3 regions of the Pseudomonas sp. PDM24 genome follow, and region 2 is predicted to be linked to each of the others. Evidence: predicted binding sites of a transcription regulator. Region 2 holds the regulator's gene; each other region holds the start of a gene.

The links. Region 2 encodes FliA, which starts transcription of late flagellar genes. Its sites were predicted from a motif close to CTAAAGTTTNNNNNNNNNNNGCCGNTAA; they were not measured.
Region 1: a site for FliA is predicted at 1,674-1,701, ahead of KW837_RS21890 (methyl-accepting chemotaxis protein). Genes of this name have one in related genera too.
Region 3: a site for FliA is predicted at 6,412-6,439, ahead of KW837_RS28155 (methyl-accepting chemotaxis protein). Genes of this name have one in related genera too.

What each region holds. Positions count from the first base shown of each region.
Region 1 is NZ_JAHUWR010000007.1:38,186-47,829, forward strand. Features, by position in the region: gene KW837_RS21890 (methyl-accepting chemotaxis protein) at 1-1,584, opposite strand, end outside; gene KW837_RS21895 (histidine phosphatase family protein) at 1,846-2,517, shown strand; gene KW837_RS21900 (phosphatase PAP2 family protein) at 2,552-3,397, shown strand; gene KW837_RS21905 (GNAT family N-acetyltransferase) at 3,488-4,051, shown strand; gene KW837_RS21910 (helix-turn-helix transcriptional regulator) at 4,284-4,532, shown strand; partial or broken gene KW837_RS21915 (HipA N-terminal domain-containing protein) at 4,532-4,777, shown strand; gene KW837_RS21920 (DUF6124 family protein) at 4,950-5,318, opposite strand; gene KW837_RS21925 (hypothetical protein) at 5,668-5,925, opposite strand; gene KW837_RS21930 (DUF6124 family protein) at 5,961-6,335, opposite strand; gene KW837_RS21935 (hypothetical protein) at 6,542-6,709, opposite strand; partial or broken gene KW837_RS29145 (transposase) at 7,340-7,541, shown strand; gene KW837_RS21945 (cupin-like domain-containing protein) at 7,768-8,919, opposite strand; gene KW837_RS21950 (SbmA/BacA-like family transporter) at 8,955-9,644, opposite strand, start outside.
Region 2 is NZ_JAHUWR010000001.1:164,129-173,772, reverse strand. Features, by position in the region: gene KW837_RS00800 (flagellar motor protein) at 1-335, opposite strand, end outside; gene KW837_RS00795 (chemotaxis response regulator protein-glutamate methylesterase) at 335-1,468, opposite strand; gene KW837_RS00790 (chemotaxis protein CheA) at 1,518-3,758, opposite strand; gene KW837_RS00785 (protein phosphatase CheZ) at 3,813-4,601, opposite strand; gene KW837_RS00780 (chemotaxis response regulator CheY) at 4,632-5,003, opposite strand; gene fliA (RNA polymerase sigma factor FliA) at 5,172-5,912, opposite strand; gene fleN (flagellar synthesis regulator FleN) at 5,909-6,739, opposite strand; gene flhF (flagellar biosynthesis protein FlhF) at 6,856-8,184, opposite strand; gene flhA (flagellar biosynthesis protein FlhA) at 8,196-9,644, opposite strand, start outside.
Region 3 is NZ_JAHUWR010000012.1:63,463-73,106, forward strand. Features, by position in the region: gene KW837_RS28140 (diiron oxygenase) at 1-324, shown strand, start outside; gene KW837_RS28145 (non-ribosomal peptide synthetase) at 335-3,769, shown strand; gene KW837_RS28150 (SRPBCC family protein) at 3,799-4,269, shown strand; gene KW837_RS28155 (methyl-accepting chemotaxis protein) at 4,415-6,295, opposite strand; gene KW837_RS28160 (sigma-70 family RNA polymerase sigma factor) at 6,597-7,097, shown strand; gene KW837_RS28165 (FecR domain-containing protein) at 7,097-8,110, shown strand; gene KW837_RS28170 (TonB-dependent siderophore receptor) at 8,199-9,644, shown strand, end outside.

The sequences.
Region 1 (9,644 bases), on a different contig from region 2:
CAGGCCTTCGATTTCCTCGGTGGATTTCTGTGTGCGCTGGGCCAGGCCGCGAACTTCGTCGGCCACCACGGCAAAACCACGACCGGCTTCACCGGCACGAGCTGCTTCGATGGCGGCGTTGAGGGCCAGCAGATTGGTCTGTTCGGCCACGGCCTTGATCACGTCCATGACGCTGCCGATCTTGTCGCTTTCCTGCTGCAGCACGCTCATGGCTTCGGTGGAGCGCGCCACTTCGCTGGCCAGGCGTTCGATCTGGGCGATGGCTTCGTTGACCACTTTATCGCCTTCGCGCGCTTCACCATCAGCGGCGGCTGCGGCCTGGGACGCTTCTTCAGCGTTGCGCGCAACTTCCTGCACCGTGGCAGTCATCTCGTGCATGGCGGTGGCCACTTGATCGGTTTCGATTTTCTGGCTGTTGACCCCGGCGCTGGTTTGCTCGGTCACGGCAGACAATTCTTCGGCAGCGCTGGCGATCTGGGTGACGCCATCGCGGATACCGCTGATCAAATCGCGCAGGGTCACGCCCATGCGTGCGATGCCTTGCTGCAGCACGCCGAGTTCGTCGCGGCGGGTCACTTTGACGTCCTGGGACAGGTCGCCGCTGGCGATGCGCTCGACCACGGCCAGGGTATCGCGCAACGGGCCGGTGATCTGACGGGTGATGATTACGGCGGCGATGACCCCCACCAGCAAGGCCAGCAAGGTGCTGATCAGTTGCAGCGTGCGGGCCTGGGCGCTTTCGGCGTCGCGGCGGTCGAGCTGGATCTGATACAGCTGGTCACTCAGGGTCACGATGGTGGCACCCTGTTCGGTCATTTCCTTGCGCGCCTGCACCGCCTCGGTGTTCGCGGCTTTATACGCTTGCAAGGCACTGCGGTAGTTGCTCAGCGCGGTTTCCAGCTGGCGCAGCGCATCTTGCTGGGTCTCGGCGAAATACACGCTGAGCTGTTTCAGGCTGGCGATGGCCGTGTCCAGTTGGGCGACGGCTTTTTGCTCGGTCTCGGCGTTGGTGTTAGCCGTGTAACCACGCACTTCGTAGCGAGCCAGGATGAACGCTTCCTTGGCCGCGGTAATGGCCTGGAACTGTTCGAAGCGTTGGTCGCTCAGGGGCATTTGCTGCACGCGGGTGCTGATCGCTTCGATCAACGTGTTGGCGGTTTCAGCATTGGCGCCCATGGCGTCGCGGGCGCTGTTACCGGTGCGGTAGGCGCTGCGCATTTTGTTCAGGGATATCTGGTAGGCGCTGATGGTCGCGCTCTGCTCTTTGAGCAACTTGACGTTTTCCGGGCTCTTGAAACTCGACAGCAACGCTTGTTGCTGAGCGACGAAGCCGTCGAGGGTGGTCTGCACATTCTGGGCGGCGGTTTCGTCACCGTTGGTCAGCATGTATTGCAGGCGAACCACACGCAGCTTGGTCAGGCCGGCGTTGAGCTGAGTGATGTCGCTCATCCAGTTGCTGCGGTCAATCAACCCGCCCAGGCTCGTCCAGCCGGTCAGGGCGAGGACGCAGGTCAGTGCCAGGACCAGGCCGAATCCCAGGCCCAGTTTCAGGTTCACGCTGATATTACCGAACCAGCTATTCATCAATATTCCTCCAGGAACGTTGTGCTTCTTGATCGTCGGTTGGCTGGAAGATTGTTGTTTTAAGAGCCAGCAAGGGGGTTAGCAGGTCTGTATCGGCAGCAATCCCGGGAGCTGAAAGGATTTTGTTGGACGGATTCTGTAACAAGATTTTTGGGCAAGTCTTAATCTTTTTTTCACATGGGTTTCACCGGCTGCCGACGCGCGCCTCTTTACCCTCGCGACATCGAATTACAATGGTGTATCCCGGCGAGGCGGCTTGATGTGGAATTGAGACTGAGTCTGTTCGGGATAAAACGCTCGATCGATCTGAGCCGTTTGGCCCGTTATCGAAACGCTGCAGTCGTGCTGGCATCTGCCTTGTTGGTTATTCCGCTGACCGTGTGGCTGTTGCGACCCGCCGCCGTCCCAGACCTGGCCCATGGCAATGTGGCGGGTGCCCGGGCGTTGGCGACCGGGTGGGCCAAAGGCGACATGATCGTGCTGGTGCGCCACGTCGAGCGTTGTGATCACTCCACGGCCGCCTGCCTGATCGGCAACGATGGCATCACCGATCGCTCCCGTAGCGTGGCGGTGAGTGTCGGCGCGCAGTTCGAGCATCTGGGGCTGGATCGGGCTGACATCTACAACAGCCCGGTGATGCGCACGGCGCAAACCGCCGGTTACATGTTCAACAAGGTCGGCGTCGGCGAAGACTGGTTGGTCCACTGCAGAGACAACATGCTGCGCGATGCCTTGGCGCACAAGGTAGCCGGACGCAACCTGATTCTGGTGACCCACAGCGAATGCATGGCGCAACTCGAAAAAGATCTCAAGTTATCGACCGAGACCTTGGGTTATGGCGCTTCTCTGTTTATCTCCGCCAAAAAGTCTCAGCCGCCGCGCATGCTCGGTTTCATCGAAGCCTCCGACTGGCATTCGGTGACCACTGAATGAGCCTCACCATCATCCCTCTGGATCAGGACGTACGATGCTGACTGCTTCCCGTTACCGCTTTTACTGGGTGAACTTCGGTATTCCGCTGGCCTGCGCGGTCGTGGTGTTCCTGTTGTTTGACATTACCAAGATAGACATCGCCTTCAGCGATCTTTTCTATGATCCGGCCACACGGTTGTTTCCGTTACAGCATGTCCATCTGTTCGAAAAAATCACTCATAAATGGGCGCGGATCATCCCGAACTGGACTGGTGAGGTCGCGATGATTGGCGCTTTGCTGTCGTTTCTCTGGCCGCGACTGAAGGCTGAAAAACATTCGAAGATCATCACACTCCTGGAAAAAATCAAAGTCGCGCCGATACTTCGGTTCGCCAGTAAACACCGTCGGGACTTCCTCTATGTGGTGTTCGCGTTTTCCATCAGCACTGGCGTTATCCACTACCTCAAAGGCCACACCAGTGTGTATTGCCCGGTCGAAACGACCCAGTACGCCGGCAAAATCGAACACAAGGAGTGGTATCAGAATTTCGACCTGCTGAAAGTCGCAGGCGACGGTCGCTGCTGGCCAGGCGGGCATGCATCAGGCGGCTTCACGATGCTCGCGCTGTACTTTGTGGCTCGCCGCTACCGCTGGCGATATTCCAAAGCGGTGATGCACGGCTCGCTGCTGCTCGGTTTCGTTTACGGCACGACGCGGGTTCTACAGGGTTGGCACTACATGTCCCACACCTTCTGGGCCGGAATCTTTGTATGGCTGGCATGTTTGCTGACGGCGTTGGCGTTCTATGGGCGGGCGCGGTTGGAGCTACCGGTGCGACAGCAGGCTGAGCGAACTGTCGTTGAACCGTTTACGAGTTCACCCGCCAACGCGGAGATTTAGGCCGGGAGGCCGTTGAACGCCTGAGTAGCAGTGTCCTTCCTGGCACTGCTACTGTTTGACGCTACGGAGTTTGAATTCAAGGAAGATGCAATGGAGCTTTCGCTGACGGTGGGCACTCATACATTGAGATTGAGTGCCCCCGACCCCCAATGGTGTAAAGCGTTGCAGCATGCGCTTAACGCCAGTTTTACCACCCATTCCGAATTTCTGCCCTGGGCCAAACCCTACACCACCGAGGACGAGGCCCGATCGTTCCTCGCGCGGGCAGTCGATGAATTCAAAAGCGAAACAGGTGAGCGGCGGCTGTTTATCGTCGACGATGCGGCGCACACGATCATCGGCTGCATTGGTTTGAAGCCCCGGCACCGCAACCGCTACGTCGTCGGCTACTGGGCCAATACCGAGTATTCGGGCAAAGGTTATATGCGCACAGCGCTCGAAGAATTGATCAAAAGCCTGCCCGGTTTCACGTTTTACCTGACCATAGACGTGGCCAACGTGGCGAGCCAACGGCTGGCTGAAGCGACCGGTTTTGGCTTGATCAGGAAGTGTTATCAGGCGCGGTGTTCGCAGCAGCATGGGGAGCAGGAATATTTGTATCGATTGAAATGCCTGCAGGAACTGCCGAAGGTTTCCCCTGCGCGGGCTATTTGAACTGACCGCCAACAAAACCGCAGACAAAAAAAAGCCCGCGGGAGCGCGGGCAAACCGTAGTTTCTTGAATGAGCGAGGGCAATGTACAGGTTGGGGAGAGGTGATGGGGTGAAGAAAAATTCATGTGGATGGAAGGCCTTTGGCGTGGCCTCTGAGTGAACGAGATACCGGGGGAGTCGCAATAATGTTATGCATACGGTACATTTAAATATAAATGTCACGGTAAATGAACATGGATTATTCTCTGTTGATCTCCCGCTTAGGTAAGCAAATACGCGAAAAGCGTATGAATCGTAGCCTGACGCAAGCAAATCTCGCCGAACTCGCCGGGCTGACTCGGCAGAAAGTCATCGCAGTAGAGAAGGGCACTCTTTCTGTGAGCATGAGTGCTTATGCGCGGGTGTTAGGTGCTCTGGATTGCGAATTTGCTGTCATTCCGGCAGCCATGCCGACCCTGGAAGAACTTGGTGAGCTGTTTTAATGAAAATGACCTCGCTCAAAGTCAGTACCCCCGAAGGGAGCAGCGGCCGAATCCTCACCAGCGCGGAGGATTTCATTTTCCGCTACGACGAAGATGCGTTACCCAACATGGCAATCAGCTTGACGATGCCCGTTCGCCCCGACGAGTTTCGTCGACGAGACCTGCACCCTATCTTCCAGATGAACCTGCCGGAAGGCTATGTGCTGGAGCAGCTACGTAATCGCCTGGCTAAAACTGTAAGCGTGCGCCATTTGCACTGAGTTTTGGGTAGCAACAAAGACTGCCGGCATAGCGCATTCAGGACTTAGGCTTCTAGATGTAGCAACGACGGCATCAGCAAAAATGGGCGACCTCAATGAGGCCGCCCATTTTGCTTTTCTACGCCGAAATCTGCGTTTGTAGTCGTCGCTCGATCACTCAGTGAACAACGGGAGGCTTGCCCGCCGGCACCGAAGCGTTCGGATCGAGGTTATCCCGCGCTCGGTTGACCAGAAGCTCGGTCAGCATCGTCAATTGCTGAAGCGCCAGCGCCACATTGCGCTGAGGCCCATCGAGTTTGTTGGCAAAGTCCAGAGTCATGACGTTGAGGGACGCCAGGGTTTCGCTGGCATGAGAGAGCAGGGTGAGCGTGTCGACGTCGGGGCGGACGCTGAAGATGTTCCTGTTCAGGTTGCGCCGGCGGGCGTTGACGGCGCGCTCGGTGGCTTGGGGGCGTTGGGTTGGGTCGAGGGTTTCAGGCTTTGAAGTGGCCGTATTCTCAACTAAATGCAGGGTGATTTTTTTCATAAGGGCGTTCCATGAGGTTAGGGATCCTTACGCTATTTCGGGCTTGTCAAACCGTCCGCAGGGTTTACAGCGAAGCGTGAAGACTATCTGCCGGAAACGTTGTTCGCCAGTTCATGGAAGTCGCTACAGGTTGCGGGAAATTTCCCAGGATGACGTGGTTCTAATCTGTCAGAGAAATCCTTTTTTTATACAAGGCCGAAAGCGTGGCGACTCTGCGTCCATTGAGTCGACAGTAAGTTACAGATCATGAAACCTACTGTTGAGTCATCTAATGCCGCACAATCCAGAAAAGGCACCTGCGATATGTTCGTCAGGTGCCTTTTTGTGTTGGGGTAACATGCTGGGTTCGTTACAACGCCGAAACCTGCATCTGTAACCTTCGCCCAACCACATCCAGCAAATCGCAGCCATCACGCAGCGAAGTCACCAACACCCGCGCCAGCTCACTGTGAACGCCTTCGTTCACAGCGAAACTCTCCAGCAATTGAGTCGCCGTGCGGATGCGGTAGGCCGCCGTTTCATGCAGCACGTCCAGCGGCGCTTCGGTGTCGATCAGCAGCGACGCGATGGTGCAGTCGATGCCGGTGACCGGCATGTATCTATCCATGACAAAACCTCCATTCGATCAACGAGCGCGATCACTCAGTGGCAGACGGGCGTGACCGCCGGCATAGGTGAATCGAGGTTATCCAGCGCTCGGTTGATCAACATCTCGGCCAGCACGGCCAGTTGCTGAATCGCCAATGCCACATTGCGATGCGAGCCTTCGAGCTGGTCGGCCAGATCGGTGGTCATGACATTCATGGAGGCCAGGGTTTCGCTGGCGTGAGCGAGCAGGGTGGGTGTGTCGACGTCGGGGAGGATGGTGAAAACATGGCTCACCGGATCGGGCTGTTTCGGGTCGCGCAAGCGGGCGCTGACGGCGCGTTGGGTGGCTTTGGAGAGTTGGGTCAGGTCGAGGGTTTCCGACTCTGGAGTGACTGGGTTTCCACGTGGCTTTGGTTTGGTCTTTTTCATGGGGGAACTCCGGAAATTTAGGGATCCCTACGCTTTTCGGCCTGTCAAAACCGTTCGCCGGGTTGCAGCGAAGACGGAAGGTTATCTTTACTGATCGTTACTCGCCAGTTCATGGAGTTCGCCACAGCTTGCGGGAAATTTCCTAGGACGAGGCCAAATAGAATAAAAAAGCCCGGCATTGAGCCGGGCTATTTTAGGACGTGCGATTAGCCTCGTTTGGCTTCAGCTTCCATCATCACGAGGTTCTGCTGTTTGGTAGCCTCATTCAGCACTTCACGGTAGACACGCTTCTTCTGATCGGACTTGGCATTACGAATGAAGTCTGCAAAGGGGCTTTTAGCGCCTTTAGAAAAGCCTAGCTTGATCGAAATCATTGAGGAACTCCTGACTCTCTGGATTCGTCGTGGCGTTCGACGGTGGCGTTCGACGGTGGCGAAGCATGGCTGAAGGTCGATGATAGGAGAGCTTGGCGCATGGCATCTCCGGGCGATCGCGGTGATGGTTGCCTCTTTGACCGCGGGTGATTTGTGCGGGTCTGGTTGGCCTCTTCGCGGGGAAGCCGCGCTCCTACAGGTGGATGCGGGGATCTGACAATTTACCAAACCCCAGATGCAACAAAGCCCGCACTTGGCGGGCTTTGTCGTTTTCGGATTGGTGGGCCGGGGTAATCTGAATCTGACATTTATGCTATTGATTATTATCATTAATTTTTATTTTATATTTTGATTGGAATACCAATTGGAATACCTCATAAAATTGCTTTCCGTTGTCCCCCTTGTAATCGATTTGACAACCTTGCTTCGCATCCTTGATAAGCGGTGATCTTCTTACAGCTGTCGTCACATCAGGCCGCCGTGGATCCGAAGCCGTTGCCGGCTTTCGTTCCATTAAGACCCACGGCCAAACGGCAGACGGAAGCGGTGGCCGTTATTGAGCTGTCGCTTGGCCAGAAAACGCTCACGGTGAAGTGGCCAACTTCCGATTCTGAAGGTTGCGCCCGCTAAACACCGGTGCAGATGCTTGCTCCAGGTTTGAAGAAAAACCACCGCTCTTATGTCTGGGCCTACGCCACCAGCCAATTCTGCCAAACAGCGGCTGTCGTTATGACTTCAGCCCCAGCCGCGCCGGTGAGCACGCGCGCAATTTCCTGCAAGACTGGAAAGGGATTTTGGCGGTTATAAAGCCAGCTTCGAACTCGGCGTGACCGCGTCTGACTACCCGACAACCAGATCCGGCCATGGGCGTTGGGTCGCAAGAACTGGCCGACGCAGCGGGCGAGTGAGATTGCCGAGTTGCTGCCGTGTAGATGGCAACCGGTTTAGTTGCGCAAGACGGGTTCCCCGGACGCATACGTTCAGTCGAACCTCTGGGCATACAACAATTACCCTTCATTGAGACCCAGCTTAAGCCGCCCAGTGAGTTCGAGAGATGCTCAATCCCCAAGCAATGCATAAGTCTCGCTACGAACGGCGTTCACCCAAAAGTTTATTGAGAGTGACAAGCTCAACGAGCTGACCTCGTGGTACCAGCCTTCGGGTAGATACAACATATCGCCAGGTCGTAGTTGAAGGTGAAAGAATTTCACCTGTCTCGCCTTAGGAAATCTGTCGAAGTCCGGAGAGGAAGGGTTGAAGTCACAGCCCTCCAGCCCGCCCTGGGGTGAAGTTGACCAACTGCCTAATGCTTCGCGGTGGTGCGGTGCGGCTAGCAGTATCGCCTTCTCGCCCCAAACCTGAGCAAAAAAATTGTCGGAGTCATCACGATGAAGTGGGGTTAGTGTACCTTTCGGGCCCAACCAGAAGCGCGGGGGAAGATATAGACTCCTTTTGAAGTAATCGGGGAACCTGATCAGTTGGAGCAGCTGTTCCGGAGCTCGGTTGTTGCCCATGTAGGTTGACGGCTCGCAGCTACCTTGGTGTCCTGCGGTATCTAGAGTGGCAATGAAGTCGATTAGGCAGGTGGCCCGGAAGTCACGTTCGGAGGAGAAGGCTTTCTTAGCATAGTCGCCATGGCGAGTAATGCCCTGGACATTACCTAGGTGTTCTATGACGGCAGGGCGTGACATGTTAAACAAGGGCCAGTCAGTAAGGGCTTCGGTGAGCAGCAGCGGGATGCCATTAGCGCGATAATGGGTATTGAATTCCTCTACCGAAACCTGGCACTTCGGGCGCCGTTCAATTTCTCCGTTCATATCAACCCGCATCGAAAGCTGTTCACTGAAGCGTGGGCGAGCAAGGTAGCGACGGTCCATTTCGACATGCACTGCCTTTCCCCCGGAGAATCGAGCAGCGCTGATGAGTGAAGGAAGCAACGTGGCGCGGCCGATGTTCCCGGATATGCTCAGCTGACCTTGAGAGAAGAGTTCTTCAATGTCGGCTGCCCCTCGCATGATCGCAAGGAAGACAGACGCCTCCAGGGAGATTGTTACAACGGCTCCGGGGTGTACACCAGGCCGAGCTATGGTGGAAGTGGGTGCGCAGATCCAAAAACTTTGCTGTTCAGAAAATATGAACTGAAAGATACCGGCTATACCCGCGGCTTTGGCGTGGATGAATAATTCAGATAAGGCAGCTTGGAGAGGCATGTATAGGTCCTAGATACAGGGGGACGTCATTGGGTCTATGGGGTAAGCGCAGGGCGATACTCAGGCCGGGGTTTGACTTCGATGCCCAGGTCCAGCGCGTCATCAAACGAAATGAGTCGGTCGGTAGTCGCTTTCCAGTCGGCAAGGCGGTGGTAGGCATTGATGACCCAGCTCAAATTTTCACACAGGTTGCCAAACGCCGAATTGATCTGCATAACATCACCGAACATGATGCTGCCGGCAAAGAAACGAGGAACGGCGAGCAAGCTACTGAACACCAGAGACAGTTGGCTGTAACTCTCGGTAAACAATGACAGGCGCATCTTGACCTTAATGGTGCGGCGCATGTTGGCCAGGCTGATATCGAGCTTTTCACTGATGCAGGCTTTTTCGGCGTGACGTCCGTTGTTGGTCGAATGCGTCTTGGTGTCGTCGCGAAAGCGGACGAGGAAGTAGCGCAGGTCTGCTTCCGAACGTTGTTGGTTGTTGCTCAAGGACACCAGCTTGAAACCAATTTTCTGACTGATGTACGTACCGACCAGGGCATACAGAATGGCTGCCCAGAACATGTAGGCGGGGACATTAACCCCCCACAACGTGGCGTCACCTGAAATGCCAATCAGTACCACACTGAAGGAGATGACACTGGCAAGTGTATAAATGAGGCCGCAGGCCAGGTCGATGGTTTCGTAGGTAAACTTGTTGATGTCCTCGGCAATGCGTTG
Region 2 (9,644 bases):
AGGCCTTTGCGCGAGTAGCTGTCGGGTTCGGCGTCGGCCACCCCTTCCAGACCGAGCAAACCTTCCTTGCGGGCAGTCAGGCTCCAGTTCACGACGCGATCGATGCCGCCAGCCAGGTCCACACGCGGTGGAAACAGAATCCAGGCGAGAATCTGCATGGCGCGCTTGAAGGCGCTCATCGGCGATTGCAGCAGCGCTGCACCAACGGTCCCACCGAGTACGATCAACGCTGCCGGGCCGTTGGCCAACGCGCCGAGGTGACCGCCTTCAAGGTAGTTGCCGCCGATGATGGCGACAAACGCCATGATGATCCCGATAAGGCTGAGTACATCCATCAGAGACACGCCTCGACCAGGTGACGGCCGATATCGTCCAGGCTGTACACCGCGTCCGCGAGCTCGGCTTTGACGATCGCCATGGGCATGCCGTAGATCACGCAGCTGGCTTCATCCTGAGCCCAGATCGCACTGCCGCCCTGCTTGAGCAGACGCGCGCCTTCGCGACCGTCGGCGCCCATGCCGGTGAGTACCACCGCCAGAACTTTGTCGCCGTAGGATTTGGCCGCGGAACCGAAGGTGATGTCCACGCACGGCTTGTAGTTCAGACGTTCATCGCCCGGCAGGATTTTCACCGCGCCGCGGCCGTCGATCATCATCTGCTTGCCACCCGGCGCCAGCAGCGCCAGGCCCGGACGCAGGATGTCGCCATCCTCGGCTTCCTTGACGCTGATGCGGCACAGCTTGTCCAGACGCTCGGCGAAGGCTTTGGTGAAGGCTGCCGGCATGTGCTGGATCAACACGATCGGTGCCGGGAAGTTGGCCGGCAACTGCGTCAGTACCCGTTGCAGGGCAACCGGGCCACCGGTGGAGGTGCCGATGGCGACCAGTTTGTAGGCTTTGCGTTTCGGCGCTGGCGACGCCGGCGTCGCTGCATGGCTGCGAGCCGGAATCGGTGCCGGGGCCGGACGCGCAGGCGCACTGCTGCTGCCGTAGCTGCTGACGCTCGAAGGCGCAGGTGTCGGGGCGGGTGCGGCCACTGGAGCCGGGGCACTGTAGGCGCTGACACGACGGTTACTGCGCGAGATGCTGAGAATTTTCTCGCACAGCAGTTGCTTGACCTTCTCCGGGTTACGCGAGATGTCTTCGAAATTCTTCGGCAGGAAATCCACCGCGCCAGCGTCCAGCGCATCGAGGGTGACCCGCGCGCCTTCGTGAGTCAGCGAGGAGAACATCAACACCGGGGTCGGGCAGCGCTGCATGATGTGCCGCACTGCCGTGATGCCATCCATCATCGGCATCTCGTAGTCCATGGTGATCACGTCTGGCTTGAGCGCCAGCGCCTGATCGATCGCCTCTTTGCCGTTGGTCGCCGTACCGACGACCTGGATATTGGAATCCGCTGAAAGAATTTCCGAGACGCGGCGGCGGAAAAACCCCGAATCGTCCACCACCAGGACTTTGACTGCCATAAACACTCCGTTAGACGGGGCGAGGCTCAGTCGCCCCGCTCCCGCAGAATCAAATACGCCGTGCGGCGTAACGCTTGAGCATGCTCGGAACATCGAGAATCAGTGCAATGCGGCCGTCACCAGTGATGGTGGCGCCGGACATGCCCGGGGTTCCCTGGAGCATTTTGCCCAATGGCTTGATGACCACTTCTTCCTGGCCCACCAGTTGATCGACGACGAAGCCGATCCGCTGAGTGCCCACCGAAAGGATCACCACATGGCCTTCGCGCTGCTCTTCGTGAGCGGCGGAGCTGACCAGCCAGCGCTTGAGGTAGAACAGCGGCAGCGCCTTGTCCCGCACGATCACCACTTCCTGGCCGTCCACCACGTTGGTGCGCGACAGGTCGAGGTGGAAGATCTCGTTGACGTTCACCAGCGGGAACGCGAACGCCTGGTTGCCGAGCATGACCATCAGCGTCGGCATGATCGCCAGGGTCAACGGGACCTTGATGACGATCTTCGAGCCCTTGCCCTTGGTCGAGTAGATATTGATGGTGCCGTTGAGCTGGGCGATCTTGGTTTTCACCACGTCCATGCCCACGCCGCGCCCGGAGACGTCGGAAATCTCGGTCTTGGTCGAGAACCCCGGAGCGAAGATCAGGTTGAAGCAATCGGTCTCGCTGAGACGGTCCGCCGCATCCTTGTCCATCAGGCCTTTCTTCACGGCGATACCGCGCAGAACATCGGCGTCCATGCCTTTGCCATCATCGGAGATGGACAGCAGGATGTGGTCGCCTTCCTGTTCCGCGGACAGAATCACCTTGCCGCTGCGAGGCTTGCCCATCGCTTCGCGCTCAGCCGGCTCTTCAATACCGTGGTCGACCGAGTTGCGCACCAAGTGGACCAGCGGGTCGGCCAGGGCCTCGACGAGGTTCTTGTCGAGGTCGGTTTCTTCGCCGACCAGCTCCAGGTTGATCTCTTTCTTGAGCTGGCGAGCCAGGTCGCGAACCAGACGCGGGAAGCGCCCGAAGACTTTCTTGATCGGCTGCATCCGGGTCTTCATGACCGCGGTTTGCAGGTCGGCCGTGACCACGTCGAGGTTCGACACGGCCTTGGACATGGCTTCGTCGCCGCTGTTGAGGCCCAGGCGGACCAGGCGGTTACGCACCAGTACCAGCTCGCCGACCATGTTCATGATCTCGTCGAGACGCGCGGTATCGACCCGCACGGTGGTCTCGGCTTCGCTGGCCGGTTTTTCCGGTGGCGGTGCGGCCGGGGCACGAGCAGGTGCCGGTGCAGCAGCGGCGGCCGGTTTCGGCGCTTCGGCTTTTGGCTCGGGCGCTTTGGCCACAGGTTTCGCAACCGGTGCTGGCGCCTTGGCGACAGGAGCAGAAACCACTGCGCCAGTGCCAACCTCGGTGAACTTGCCTTTGCCATGCAATTCGTCGAGCAGTGATTCGAACTCGTGATCGGAGATCAGATCGTCGCCGGCCGCTTTAGCGGTTGGCGCAGCCGGGGCCGGAGCCGAAGCAATCGCCGACTCCAATGCATCGACCGCAAAGTTGCCTTTGCCGTGCAACTGGTCGAGCAGTGCTTCGAACTCGTCGTCGGTGATGTCGGAGCTGTCGCCTGGCGCTTTCGGGGCCGCCGGTGCGGCGGGCGCCGCGACCACTGCATCGGGGGCGAACTGGCCTTTACCATGCAATTGATCGAGCAACGACTCGAACTCGGCATCGGTGATTTCGTCGCTGGCCGAGGCATCGCTGGTCGGCACTGGCGCAGCCGCTGGAGCCTCGGCTTGAGCCTTGACGGCATTCAGCGAGTCCAGCAGTTGTTCGAATTCGTTATCCGTGATGTCGCCCGATTCTTCAGCGGCAGGTTCTTCCACCACCTCGGCGACCGGTGCCGACTCATCGGCGGTTTGCGGCTCGGCCAAACGGGCCAACGCTGCAAGCAACTCAGGCGTGGCAGCCGTGATCGGGCTGCGTTCGCGGACTTCGCTGAACATGCCGTTCACCGCGTCCAGTGCCTCGAGAACCACGTCCATCAGTTCCGAGTCGACGCGTCGTTCACCCTTGCGCAGGATGTCGAACACGTTCTCGGCGATGTGACAGCACTCCACCAACTCGTTGAGCTGGAGGAAGCCGGCGCCCCCTTTTACAGTGTGAAAACCGCGAAAAATTGCATTGAGCAAATCCGCATCATCCGGTCGGCTTTCAAGCTCGACCAGTTGTTCGGACAGTTGCTCTAGAATCTCGCCGGCCTCAACCAGGAAATCCTGAAGGATCTCTTCATCGGCGCCGAAGCTCATTAAGGGGGGTGCTCCTGAGGTCTAAAAACCTAAAAAACCTAAAATGCTAAAACTCTAGAATCCTAGGCTGGATAACAAATCGTCCACATCGTCCTGACCGGACACAACGTCTTCTCTTTTATCGGCATGAATCTGCGGACCTTCACCCTGAGAGAGATGTTTTTGCGGATCTTTTTCAGCCAGCATCGCTTCACGGTCATGTTCGATACCCGCAAAGCGGTCGACCTGACTGGCCATGAGCACGAGCTTGAGCAGGTTGCTTTCAACTTCGGTGACCAACTGGGTCACGCGCTTGATCACCTGACCGGTGAGGTCCTGGTAATCCTGGGCCAGCAGAATGTCGTTGAGGTTGCTCGACACGATGCGGTTGTCTTCACTGCTGCGGGTCAGGAAACCGTCGACCCGCCGAGCCAGTTCGCGGAACTCTTCGGCCCCGACTTCGCGACGCATGAACCGTCCCCAATCCGTGCTCAGCGCCTGAGCTTCGTCGCTCAGGCTGTTGATCAGCGGTGTGGCGTTTTCCACCAGGTCCATGGTGCGGTTGGCCGCGGCCTCGGTCAGCTTGACCACATACCCCAGGCGCTCGGTGGCATCCGTGATCTGAGACACTTCCTCGGCTTGCGGCATGTGCGGGTCAATCTGGAAATTGACGATCGCGCTATGCAGCTCGCGAGTGAGCTTGCCCACTTCCTGATACAGGCCGCGGTCACGGGTCTGGTTGAGCTCATGGATCAGTTGCACAGCGTCGCCGAACCTGCCTTTTTCAAGGCTTTCGACCAGTTCGACCGCGTGTTTTTTCAGGGTCGACTCAAAATCGCCCTGTGAAGATTCGTTATGCTCCATAGCTCCCCCGTGACGGACTGGCTTTGCACATCAACCGATGCGTTCGAAGATCTTTTCAATCTTGTCTTTCAACGCTTGAGCCGTGAATGGCTTGACCACATAGCCGTTCACGCCCGCCTGAGCGGCTTCGATGATTTGCTCGCGCTTGGCTTCGGCCGTGACCATCAACACCGGCAGGTGTTTGAGTTTTTCATCGGCACGCACGTGGCGCAGCAGATCAATACCGGTCATGCCGGGCATGTTCCAGTCCGTTACCAGAAAGTCGATGCTCCCGCTGTTGAGGACCGGAATCGCGGTAATACCGTCATCCGCCTCGACCGTGTTGGTGAACCCAAGGTCACGCAACAGGTTTTTTATGATCCGCCGCATCGTTGAGAAGTCATCAACGATGAGGATTTTCATATTCTTGTCCAATTCGACCTCCAAGCAGTCTTAAAACGCGCGCAGCACCTGAACGCGCCGTTCAATCAATTCGGCGTAACACTCAACAGTTGTATGGATTACAACGGGCCGTGGCCGATGCAGCAAAATGCCGTACCCACCTCGTTCGCAGTGTCCCCACACTGCCTGTCAGCGCGCTCGCCACTCCCCCAAACGCCCCCGCAAACGGGCCGCGCACTGGCTGTGTAACTGGCTGACCCGCGATTCGCTGACCCCCAGGACCTCACCGATTTCCTTGAGATTCAACTCTTCGTCGTAGTACAGCGCCAACACCAGTCGCTCACGCTCCGGCAAATTGGCAATCGCGTCCGCCAGCGCCGCCTGGAAGCGTTCATCTTCCAGATCGCGCGACGGCTCGAGATGAGCACTGGCGCCATCCTCGTGCAGCCCTTCGTGTTCGCCGTCCTGCAACAGATCGTCGAAACTGAATAACCGGCTACCGAGGGTGTCGTTCAAAATCCCGTAATAATCGTCGAGACTCAATTGGAGTTCGGCCGCAACTTCGTGATCTTTAGCGTCACGGCCGGTTTTAGCTTCAATCGAGCGAATTGCGTCGCTGACCATGCGGGTATTGCGGTGAACCGAACGTGGCGCCCAGTCCCCCTTGCGCACTTCATCGAGCATCGCGCCGCGGATTCGAATGCCCGCGTACGTCTCGAAGCTCGCGCCTTTGCTGGCGTCGTATTTGGTTGATACTTCAAGCAGGCCGATCATCCCGGCCTGGATCAGGTCTTCGACCTGGACACTGGCCGGCAGACGCGCCAGCAAGTGGTAGGCAATGCGTTTGACCAGTGGCGCGTAACGCTCGATCAGCTCGTACTGCGCGTCACGTGCCGACTTCTTGTAGAGGTTGTAGCCACTGGCTGTCATAGGACGGGTCCTGCGGTCTGTTGCACGAGGCGCTCGACGAAAAACTCCAGGTGCCCACGCGGGTTGGCCGGCAGTGGCCAGGTATCGACCTTCTGCGCAATGGCCTTGAACGCCAGGGCGCACTTGGAACGCGGGAAGGCTTCGTAGACAGCACGCTGCTTCTGCACGGCCTTGCGCACGCTTTCGTCGTAAGGCACGGCACCAACGTACTGTAAGGCGACGTCGAGGAAACGATCCGTGACCTTGGTCAACTTGGCGAACAGATTGCGGCCTTCCTGCGGGCTCTGCGCCATGTTGGCCAGGACGCGGAAGCGGTTCATGCCGTAGTCGCGATTCAGCAATTTGATCAGCGCGTAGGCGTCGGTAATCGAGGTCGGCTCATCGCACACCACCAGCAAGACTTCTTGCGCTGCGCGAACGAAACTGACTACCGAGTCACCAATACCCGCAGCGGTGTCGATCACCAATACGTCGAGGTTGTCGCCGATGTCGCTGAAAGCCTGGATCAGGCCGGCATGCTGGGCCGGGCTCAAATGAACCATGCTCTGGGTGCCGGACGCCGCCGGGACGATGCGGATGCCGCCGGGTCCTTGCAACAGCACGTCGCGCAGCTCACAGCGGCCTTCGATCACGTCGGCCAGCGTGCGTTTGGGTGTCAGTCCCAGCAGGACGTCGACGTTCGCCAGTCCCAGATCGGCATCCAGCAGCATGACGCGCCGGCCGAGCTCAGCTAGAGCCAGGGACAAGTTCACTGACACGTTAGTCTTCCCGACGCCACCTTTGCCGCCGGTCACCGCGATCACCTGTACGGGATGCATGCTGCCCATGTTATTTCTTTACCTTGTCTTACTTAGACGGAGGCCACATTACTGGCTGCGCGTTCACCAACTGAACAATGCATGGCAGACCATCGATGTAGGTACAAAAACTGTTCATTAGTACCTCAGCCAACCTGCTTGGTCGGGCTGTGGTAAATATCAGCGAACATGTCAGCCATGGCTTCTTCGCTGGGTTCTTCCTGCATTTGCACGCTAACGGCGCGACTCACCAACTGATGACGACGCGGCAGATGCAAATCATCCGGAATCCGCGGGCCATCGGTCAGGTAAGCCACCGGCAGTTCATGACTGATAGCCAGGCTCAACACCTCGCCCAAGCTTGCCGTTTCATCCAGTTTAGTCAGGATGCAGCCGGCAAGGCCGCAACGTTTGTAACTGTGATAAGCGGCGGTTAGAACCTGTTTCTGGCTAGTGGTTGCCAAGACCAGATAATTTTTTGATTTGATGCCCCGTCCGGCCAGGCTTTCGAGCTGCATGCGCAGTGCTGGATCGCTGGCTTGCAGGCCGGCGGTATCGATCAGCACTACGCGTTTGCGCAGCAAAGGCTCCAGCGCCTGCACCAGCGATTGGCCCGGGTCGACGTGGGTGACCGACACGTTGAGGATGCGGCCCAGGGTCTTGAGCTGTTCCTGAGCGCCGATGCGATAGCTGTCCATGCTCACCAGCGCGATGTTTTGCGCGCCGTACTTGAGCACATAACGCGCTGCGAGCTTGGCCAGCGTGGTGGTCTTGCCCATGCCTGCCGGGCCAACCATGGCAATCACACCACCCTCTTCCAACGGCTCGATTTCCGGAGTGGCGATCATCCGCGCCAGGTGCGCGAGCAACATGCGCCAGGCCTGACGGGGTTCATCAATATCGGTAATCAGTGCCAGCAGATCGCGCGACAACGGGCCGGACAGACCGATGCGTTGCAGGCGACGCCAGAGGTTGGCCTGGGCCGGACGGCTGCCTTGCAGCTGATTCCAGGCCAGCGAGCCGAGTTGCACTTCCATCAGTTCACGCAAGCTGTTGAGCTCGAAACGCATCGAATCGAAGGCTCGCGGGTCAACTCCACCGGAGGCTGGCGCGGGGGCTGGTGCAGCACGACGAGGTTCAGCGTAAGTCGGTTCGATCAGTGGCTCGGCGGCGGTCAGCGGCAGGCCGGCGAACAATTGGCGATTGGTGCTGTTGTCGCTCTCGCCGTCGCTACGCAGGCTCAATTCGGCCTGGGCGGTCACGATCCGCGACTGAGTCTTGCGCAGCTCGTCCTCGAGCTCCATGTTCGGAACACGCGGGGCCAGCGCCGACAATTTGTAATCCAGGGCAGCCGTCAGCTCGACACCGCCGGCAATCCGGCGATTGCCAATGATGGCGGCATCAGCGCCCAGCTCATCACGAACCAGTTTCATGGCCTGACGCATATCGGCGGCGAAAAAACGCTTAACTTGCATAAACCACTACCTCAGCCGTTGGGCCCTACTGTCGCAACGATGGTCACTTGCTTGTTGTCAGGGATTTCCTGGTAAGCCAACACATGCAAACCCGGGACTGCCAGTCGGCCGAATCGCGAGAGCATCGCGCGAACCGGACCGGCCACCAGCAGAATCACCGGTTGACCTTGCATTTCCTGACGCTGCGCCGCTTCGATCAACGAACGTTGCAGTTTCTCTGCCATGCTTGGCTCCAGCAGAACGCCCTCTTCCGAGCCTTGTCCTGCCTTCTGAAGACTATTGAGCAATATTTGTTCCAACCTTGGCTCCAAGGTGATCACAGGCAGCTCCGACTCAGTGCCTACAATGCTTTGGACGATTGCACGGGATACGCCGACGCGCACTGCGGCCACCAAAGCGGCAGTATCTTGACTCTTGGCGGCGTTGTTCGCGATGGCTTCGGCGATGCTGCGAATGTCCCGTACCGGCACCTGTTCGGCCAGCAATGCTTGCAAGACCTTGAGCAGCTGCGACAGTGAAACCACCCCCGGCACCAACTCCTCAGCCAGTTTCGGTGAGCTCTTGGCCAGCAATTGCATGAGTTGCTGGACTTCTTCGTGGCCGATCAACTCGCTGGAGTGCTTGTACAAAATCTGGTTCAAGTGGGTTGCCACGACTGTACTGGCATCGACCACGGTGTAGCCGAGGGATTGCGCCTGGGCACGCTGGCTGATTTCGATCCAGACCGCCTCCAGACCAAAAGCCGGATCTTTGGCGGTAATGCCGTTGAGCGTGCCGTAGACCTGCCCCGGGTTGATCGCCAGTTCGCGATCCGGGTAAATCTCGGCCTCGGCCAGGATCACGCCCATCAGTGTCAGGCGGTAGGCGCTTGGCGCCAGATCGAGGTTGTCACGGATATGCACAGTCGGCATCAGAAAGCCCAGGTCCTGGGACAGCTTTTTACGCACCCCCTTGATCCGTGCCAGCAACTGACCACCCTGGTTGCGATCCACCAGCGGGATCAGGCGGTAGCCGACTTCCAGGCCGATCATGTCGATAGGGGTCACGTCATCCCAGCCAAGCTCCTTGGTTTCCTGGGCGCGGGCCGGCGATGGCAACAGTTCCTGCTGACGCTTGACCTCCTGCAGGGCCTGAACCTTGACCGTGTTCTGCTTCTTCCAGAACAGGTAAGCGCCGCCGGCCGCCAAGGCTGCCATGCTGAGAAAGGAGAAGTGCGGCATGCCTGGCACCAGGCCCATCACCGCCATCAGGCCAGCGGCCACGGCCAAGGCTTTCGGCGAGGCGAACATCTGACGATTGATCTGCTTGCCCATGTCCTCCGAGCCGGAAGCCCGGGTCACCATGATCGCAGCGGCAGTCGACAACAGCAGTGATGGCAATTGCGCCACCAAACCGTCACCGATGGTCAACAAGGCATACACCCGACCGGCATCGCCAAAGGTCATGCCGTGCTGGAAGAT
Region 3 (9,644 bases), on a different contig from region 2:
GCCGGCTTCTGGACACGACTGGTGCAGATGTACTGGCGCACCGCCCCCGAAGAGGACCGCCATGCGATAGCGCGATTGATGCCGGGTTTCATCGCCCAGTATCTGGCGAGCGATCTGCAGCAGGCGTTCGATTTCGAGCTGATCGCTCACCTGCCCGTCGATGAATCGGTACGCCAGTCGCTGTGTGAAGACGCCAGTGCGCTGGCCTACCCCATCAACCGATTTCATCCGCTGGTGGGCAACATCACGCGCTTCTTTCGCAGCAGTTCGATGCTCGCCTCCCCCTGCGTGCGCGACGCCCTGGCCGACTACCTGACCCCCTGAGGATCCGTCCATGAGACGCCTTGAAATTGCAGTGTCTGGCAGCAGCCAGGCAATGGCCGAACTGGCCCTTGAACTTGAACTGCACGGCCATGGTGTCGTGCGTATTGAATCGCCGGGCAGTCACGGCCCGGTGGATTTGTTGATCGACGACGGAACGGCGCCGTGCGACGGCGTCCAGGCCCGGTCTCGCCTGGAGGTCCGCGTGGCACTTGATGCCCTGCCGGATGAGGTGTTGCCGCAGCCGGTGGTGGTTTTTCGCGACGGTGCGCAGCGACTGTTATTGCGGCAGGTTATCGCTCCTGAAAGCGGCGGCAACGGCCAGTCGCTGCGCCTGTGCACACTGGCAGTGGTAGTCGAAAGCGGCGCACGGCTGGTCAGTCAGCTCTCTCGGGATGAGGCCTGTTTCGATCATTGGCCCACGGCGGAGGTCGGCGCTGCCGAGTCACTATTGCATGGGCTTGATGCACTGGAGATGCTGGCCTTCGAACACCGCCTCAATGCGCCTGCGGTGCCGTGGCTGCTGGCCGCCGCCCAAGTGCCGGTGATGCACAGCATTGAGCAGCGCATGCTCGATGACGCAACGCGGCCGGCCTTATGGGTCGAGGACTCGCTTGTCCACTACAAGGCCTTGCGCAGCCTGGCGTTGAGCTTGCAACAACCGATGCTGGACATGCTGCGCCATCGCGGCGTAACCGACCGCCCGGTGGTGATCGGCGTGTGCCTGCCCAAGTCGCCGCAGCTGTACGCGGCGATTCTGGCGGTGCTGGGTTGCGGCGCGGTGTACCTGCCGCTGGACCCGCAGCATCCGGCGCAACGTCGGCGCTTCATTCTGGAAAACGCCAACGCAGACCTGCTGTTGCACGACGGCGCCAGCGAGTTGGGCGACGTCTCGCTGCCGATGCTGGACATTCGCCGTCTGCCTTCGCCCAAACCCGGCCTCCCGGCCTCGCTGATCCGCCGCACAGTGAACATCGACGAACCGGCCGTGGCGATCTACACCTCCGGTACCACCGGCCAGCCCAAAGGTGTGTTGCTCAGCCATCGCAACCTCAGCCATTTCTGTGCCTGGTACGCCGACCATGTCGGGTTACAGCGCAGCAGTCGGTCGTTGCAGTTTTCCACCATCAATTTCGACGCGTCGCTGCTGGATATCCTGCCGACCTTTATCCAAGGCGCGCGACTGGTGGTGCCCAGCGACGACCAGCGCCGCGATCCACAGCAATTGGTCGAGTTGATTGGCGGGCAGCAAGTGACCCACGCCTTCCTGCCACCGGCGCTGCTGAGCGTCATGCCGCTGCAAGCACCGCTGGGCCTTGAGCACTTGATTACCGGTGGCGATGTCTGCGAGCCGTTCGTGATCGCGCAGCTCGCACCGCAATGCCGATTCCACAATATTTATGGCCCGACCGAAACCACGGTGTTGGCCACCACGCGGCAATTTTGCGTCGGCGATAGCAATCGCAACCTCGGCATCCCCATCGCCAATGGCCGGGTGTTGATTCTGGATGAGCAACTGCAACCAGTGCCTCAAGGCACACCCGGCGAGTTGTATATCGCCGGGCCGGGTGTCGGCCTGGGTTATCTGAACGACCCGGCGCTGACGGCGGCGCGCTACCTCAACCTGACACTGCCCAACGGGCAGGCGTTGCGGGTTTATCGCACCGGCGATATCGGCCAGTGGGCCGACGACGGGATCGAGCTGAGTGGCCGTCGTGATAACCAGGTGAAGATCCGGGGCTTTCGGGTAGAGCCCGAGGAAATCGAGCATTGCCTGCGCGAAAGCCAGCTGTTTCGTCAGGTGGCAGTGGTGGTCGATGAACGACGGCGGATCCTGGCGTACCTGGTTCATCCCAGGGAAGAGCAGCCCGGCACCGCCCTCTCGGCCTTGCGCGAGCATGTGCAAAACACGCTGCCCGGTTACATGCACCCCGGCGCCTACATTGAACTGCCACGCCTGCCTTACACCAGTAACGGCAAGGTCGATCGACGGGCTCTGCTCGCGACCTCGGGACAGGTCCAGGTCGCCAGTCAGCGGCGCCAGCCGCAGACCCCGTTGCAGATGCAGTTGCGCCAGCTGTGGTCCGAGTTGCTTGAGCTGCCGGTCGAGGACATTGCCACCGACGAGAGCTTCTTCAACCTGGGCGGGCATTCGATTCTGCTGTCGCAGCTGCTGCTGAGCATCCGCCAGGTGTTCGGTCGCAGCCTGTCGATCAATCGCTTCATCGAAGCGCCTACGTTGCTGACCCTCGCCAAGCTGCTCGATGGCCCCGAGCAAAGCGCAGCTTCGACGCTCAGCCCCCAGGCCTTCATCGATGCCGAAGCCGAACTCAACCTCGATCCGCTGCCGGTCAGCCAGTGCGGTGATGTGCATAAAGTGCTGGTGACCGGCGCCAACAGCTTTCTCGGGGTACACATCGTCGAGGCTTTGCTGGCCTGGGGCGCCACCGAGGTCGCGTGCCTGGTGCGTGAGTCCGGCGGACAAACCGCGGCCGAACGCTTCGCCCAGGCCCTGCGGGATAACCGTCTCACCCATCTGGACCTGAGCCGGGTCAGCGTTTACGCCGCCGACATCACCCAACCGCAATTGGGTTTGCCGGACGACGTTTACGCACGCATCGACCGCACCTTCGGCGCGCTGGTGCACAACGCCGCCAACGTCAATCACGTCCTCGATTACGAGTCGTTGGCGCGGGATAACGTCGAGCCGATTTTCGAGTGCCTGCGCCTGTGTGAAGGGCGCAGCAAGAAGATCTTCAACTTCGTCTCGACACTCTCGGCGTCCAGCACGATTTCCGACGATGGCCGGGTGCTGGAGTTGCCCCCCGCGCAGACACCGCCGATCTACATCAAGAATGGCTACAACCTGTCCAAATGGGTCGGCGAGCGGATCCTCGAACGGGCGCGGGAGCGTGGGGTGCGGGTCAATCTTTATCGCCCCGGCAACATCAGCTTCAACAGCCTCACCGGCGTCTGCCAGCCCCACAAGAATCGCTTGATGCTGATGCTCAAGGGCTCGATCCAGCTCGGCCAGGTGCCGGAACTGGCGCTGAATTTCGACCTGATGCCGGTGGATTTCCTCGCCCGTTTCATCGCCTTCCACGCCAGCCGTTACCAGGCCGAAAAAGCGGTGTTCAACCTGCACAACCCCGAGCCGCTGAGCTGGGATTGCTACGTAGCGTCATTTCGCGAGACCGGTCGGGAATTCGCCATGGTCAGCGTCGCCGACTGGCAGCAGCAACTGAGCCGCGTCGACAGTGACAACGCGCTGTTTGGCGTGCTGGGTTTCTACCTCAACGGCTTCGAAGAAGACATCGGCGACATCTCGATGATCGGCCACGACAACGCCCAGGCCGGCGTGCGGCAGATGGGCGCGCACTACCCGGAAAAATCCCCGGCGCTGCTGCGGCGCGGCTGCGACTACCTCAAAGAAATCAACTTCATCTGATTCACCCTAACCCTGCACGGAGCAAAACCATGAATACTCTGCAACCCGATACCCTGATCAAAAATCCTCACGGCTGCCATGTTGTGTCTTCGGTGGATGTACCGGCCGATGCGGCACAGGTCTGGGCGGTGGTCGGCAACTTTGCCGGCTTCGATCGATTCATTCCAGCGCTGTCGCACATCGAGATGACGGGCGAAGGCGTGTCGTCGCTGCGCAAGAAATTCTTCAAGGACGACAACCACCTGGTGGTCGAGCAGCTCAACTCTCGGGACGACCAGGCAATGAACATGACCTGGACCCTCATCTACAACACCTTGGGCATCGGCAATTTGTGGGCGGCGATGAGGGTGGAATCCATCGGCGCAGGCAAGTCGCGGGCGATCTGGAGCATCATCGCTGAACCGGCTCAGGGCGGTGAGCAAGCCCTGTCGGGATTCAAGGATTTCCTTCAGGGGTTTGCCGATGATGCGATGGGGAATGTGTTGAAGCTGTTTGTGTAGGGTCTTGATGGGGTGGTGATTGAACCACCGCTTTCGCGAGCAAGCCCGCTCCCACATTCGACTGCGTTCCGCCTGGAAGAACTCGGTCAAAATGTGGGAGCGGGCTTGCTCGCGAAGAACGATAACGCGGTAGAGCTGACCTCAATCAGATCTTGAAACTATCAACCAACTGCTTCAACCGATTGGCCTGCTGAGACAACGCATCGCAATCCTTCAATGTTTCATTGAGGTTGGCCACGCTCTGCTGGTTCAACAGGTTGATCTGGTTGACGTCGACGTTGAGGGTTTCCACCACGGCGGTCTGCTCTTCGGTCGCTGCGGCCACCGATTGGTTCATGCCGTCGATTTCGCCGATGCGCTGGGTCACGCTGACCAGTCGCAGGCCGGCCTGGTTCGCCACTTCGACACTCTGCTCGCTGGAGACCTGACTGGCGTTCATGGTGGTCACCGCTTCGCGAGAACCGATCTGCAGCGAGCTGATCATCTTGTGGATCTCTTCCGCCGATTCCTGGGTGCGATGAGCAAGGTTACGCACCTCATCCGCCACCACCGCAAAGCCACGACCGGCCTCACCGGCACGGGCCGCTTCGATGGCCGCGTTAAGCGCCAGCAAATTGGTCTGCTGGGAGATGCCTTTGATCACATCGAGAATGTGGCCGATGTTGTCGGTGCTCGCGTTCAGGGTTTCGATCTGCGTGCAGGACAGGCTGATTTTCTGTGACAGCTCAGTCATGGCCAGGATGGTTTTTTCCACCACCTGACGACCGTCATCGGCCTGCTCGCTCGCGCCGCTGGCGTGTTGCGAAGCATCGGCGGCGTTGCGGGCGATTTCCTGGGTGGCGGCGCCCAATTGGTTGATCGCCGCAGCCACACTGTTGGTGCGCGCGCTTTGTTCGTCGGAGCCGATGATCGAAGCGTTGGACGATGCCATCACCCGTTGCGACAGGTCATGAACCTGGCGGGTCGCCGAGGATACTTCGCAAATCGACGCGTGAATCCGCTCCACAAACTGGTTGAAGGAGCCGCCCAACTCGCCGAACTCGTCTTTGCTTTCTACCACCAGACGCCGGGTCAGATCGCCCTCGCCCTGAGCAATGTCCTGCATCGCACGACCCATCGTGGTCAGCGGACGCATCAGCACGCTGATCAGCAGACTCAGCAGCACTGCAATGGCGGTCACGGCGATGAACATCGCGATCAGCGCCGAGGTGCGGAACTGGCTCAGTGGTGCGTAGGCCTTGGCCTTGTCGATCGACAGACCGATATACCACTCGGCATTTGGCAAACCACTCACCGGCGTGAACGAGAGGATGCGGTCCTGCTTGTTCAGTTCTACTTCCTGATTGCCTTTCCCGATACGGACACTGGAGCCCGGATAGATGTCTTTCAGGTTCTTCATCACCTGATCCTTGTCCGGACTGACGATCACCTGACCGTCGGCGCTGACGAGGAACGCGTGACCGATGCCACCGAAGTCCACCGAGTTGATGATCTTCACCAGGGTTTCGAGACTCAAGTCGCCTCCGACGACGCCCAGCAGTTCGCCTTGCTTTTTCACCGGCATGGCGATGGTCACCACTAACCCACCGACCGCGGCCATGTAAGGCGGGGTCAGCATGGTCTTGTCGGCGACCACGGCTTGTTTGTACCAGGGGCGCTGACGCGGATCGTAGCCGTCCGGCATCTTCGCGTCAGGGCGCTGGGTGAACACACCATTGGCCTGCCCGACGTAAGTGAACTGGAAGTTCGAGGTGAGGGCAGGTTGATCGACCAGCCCCGGCAAATCGGCATTGGCGCCTTGATGAGCGACGTTCTGCGCGAGATTTTCCAGGACCAGCACCCGGCCGCTCATCCAGTTCTGCACGCTGCTGGCGGTCAGCTCGCCAGCTTGCTCAACGGAAGACTCGAGGTTTTGCCGAATGGTGTTTCGCTGCAAATAGTCGTTGTACAAAGTGAACAACGCAAAAGCCAGCACCACGACGCCTGAAGCGGCCAGCAGAATTTTATGGCTGAACTTGAGATTCATTTCATGGGACTTCTTATGCAAAAAGTGGGGATGCGTTCCGGGTTGCAACATTCCATGTAACAGCGCAGACGGCATTTTTGGGCCGCTCTACTTTGGTGCACGCATGTCTCACCAGTCTGTCGGCACGAGCGGGAGAAATCTTAGGGATTTGTATGAAACCCGTCAGATACCCGCCGAACGGCGTGCTAGAGCGCCCAAGTAGGGGTGTTTGCTGACGGTTGCTCGAACGGCAGTTGCAAATTTTCCGACCCTTGATGACAATGCGACTAATTATCATTTGTGACGTCGGGCTGTCGCGTTCATGTCTTCACCTGAGTTTGCAGTACAGGCGCTTTACAGCAGCCATCACGGGTGGCTCAACACGTGGCTACGTGCGCGATTGGGCAATGCAGCCGATGCGGCGGATCTGGCTCAGGACACGTTCGTCCGTCTGCTGCAAAGAACCGAACGCCTGGAGCTCAAGGCCCCCCGCGCCTTTCTACGAACCATCGCCCGCGGCCTGGTGATTGACCATTGGCGCCGTGAGGAAATCGAGCGTGCGTACCTGGAAACCATCGCCCATTTGCCTGAGGCCGAAACCCCGAGCGCCGAGGCGCGGGCATTGGTGCTCGAATTGCTGGAAAGCATCGCCCGCATGCTTGAAGGCCTGAAGCCGAAAGTGCGTCAGGCATTTCTGCTGGCCCAGTGCGAAGGACTTACCCACAAGCAGATCGCCGAACACATGGGCTTATCCCTACGTTCGGTGGAGCGTTATGTGGCCGACGCGCTGTATCACTGCTACGTGCTGCGGTATGAAGCGTGATGCCTGCGGATAACTCAGCGCTGAACCGCCGCGGGGCGCCGCATCAGCAGGTGGTTAAACAAGCCATCTATTGGTTGCTGCGCCTGCGTAACAACGCGACCAATCCCAGACTGCGCCAGCAATGCGACGTCTGGCGGGCGGAACACCATGAACACGAACTGGCCTGGCAACGGGTGCAGTCCCTGCAAGCCGAGTTGAGCAGTAATCTACGCGCGGTGCCCGGCGCTCAAGTCGCTTTCAACACTTTGGAAAACAGCGCACAGGGACTCGGGCGGCGCCAGGCATTGAAGCTGCTGTCGGGCGCGTTATTGATGGGTTCGGCGGCATGGCTGGGCAAGGATGCGATCGGCTGGCAACAATGGACCGCCGACTTCGCCACCGCCACGGGCGAGCGACGCGGTTTCCAGTTACCGGATGGCACGCGCCTGGAGCTCAACACCGCCAGCGCGGTGGATCTGGACTACACCGCGCAGCAGCGCCTGATCAAACTGACCCGCGGCGAGATCGTCGTGACGTGCGGTGGGGCAAGTGAAGGGGTTTCGTTTGATCGACCGTTGCGGGTGCAAAGCCGTCACGGTGTATTCGAAAGTGTGGCGGCACGCTTCATTGTTCGTCAGGACGCCGACTGCACGCGGCTCAGCGTCACCAGCGGCGTCGTCGCAATCCATTCGCCACGGGCCACCGATGGCCTGCCGATTCAGGTGCAGGCCGGGCAGAGTTATCTGATCGATCGGAGTCGAGCGCAGTTGGCACCGCCGCAGGACATGGATGCGGGCGCCTGGGTGGATGGCCTGATCGTCACCCGCAACATGCGCCTCGGGGATTTCATTAATGAAGTCGGACGTTACCGTCCCGGCTATCTGACCTGCGCGGCCGACATTGCCCACTTGCGGCTGTCCGGGGTTTTCCGTCTCGAAGACACCGACAAACTGCTGGCCATCCTGCCGCAAACCCTGGCGGTGCAACTGCGCTATCGCACTCGCTATTGGGTGACGCTGGAGCGGCAGGCCTGAATTATTTTTGGCGGGTTTTCTGAACAAGTCCGGCTTAGTCAGTAAGCACTTCAACTCTGCCTTCAGCGACTTCCTACGGAAACCTACAATGACTGTGCGCGCCATCAGTAAGAACCCTCTCCATTTCGCCGCGGAATCGGGCGTATTGCGCCACGCCATCCGCGCGGCGCTGTTCTCGACCGCATTGGGTGTCGGCCTGATGCCGACACTTGGCGTTGCAGCACAGGGCAGCGAAGCCAGTAGCCACCGCTACAACATCGCCGCCGGCTCCTTGAGCGATGTGCTCAACCAATTCGCGCGTCAGGCGGGCATCACGCTGTCGACGACTCCGGCTCAAACTCAGGGCCTTCAATCGCCGGGATTACAGGGCGACTATTCGGCGGATCAGGCGTTGAGTCATTTGCTCAACGACACAGGGCTTGTGGCCGTCAGTCAGGATGGCAGCAGCTATGTGCTGCGGCCCGTCGCTGAAACCGAAGCCCTGGCGCTGCCCACCACCGACATCAAAGGCTTCGCCCTGGGTAACGCGCTGGGCAGCATGGATGGCTACAACGCAACGCACAGCCAGATCGCCACCAAGACCAGTACCGCGCTGCTGGAAACCTCACAAAGCGTGTCCGTGGTGACCCGCGAGCAAATGGACGACCAAGGCTCGCAAACCGTGTCCCAGGCGATGCGCTACACCCCGGGCGTGCTGACCAACCCTTACGGCGCGACCCACCGTTACGACTACGTGGCGATGCGCGGTTTCAACGACGGCTCGGTGGATAACATCTATCTCGATGGCCTCAAATCCATGGGTGACAGCGGCACCTACAGCACCATGCAGGTAGACCCCTATTTCCTCGAACGAGTCGATATTCTCAAAGGGCCGTCGTCAGTGCTCTACGGTCGCAGTTCGCCGGGCGGACTGGTGGCGTTGACCAGCAAGAAACCGTTGTATGAGCCCTATCATCAGGTCCAGGCCACGGTGGGCACCCAAGGTCAGCGCGGCATGGGTTTCGACTTCAGCGGGCCGGTGGATGATGACAAGCGTATCGCCTATCGCCTGACAGGGTTGGCGGATCAGTCCGACACACAGTTCGACCACAATGAGGAAAAGCGCTTCGCCCTGGCGCCGACGGTGAGCATCGATTTCACCGAAGATACCTCGCTGACGCTGCAAGCCTATCTGCAACACGATCCCGACGGCGGCTATCACGGCGGCGTCCCGGCCGATGGCACGATCCATCAGCGCAACGGCAATCGGATCTCCCCCAACTTCTTCGAAGGCGAGCCGGGCATTGATGGCTTCCAGCGTGATCAACAGTCCTTCGGTTATCAGTTTGAACACCGCTTCAACGACGTCTTCACCGCTCGGCAGAACTTCCGCTATCTCGACTCCAAGGTGAAGATCGATCAGGTTTATGCCTATGGCTGGACCACTCCCACCAGTAACGAGTTGAACCGCTATTACACCGGCGGCGACGAAAAGCTCCACGCCTTTATCGTCGATAACATGCTGCAAGCCGAGTTCTTCACCGGCGCAACCAAA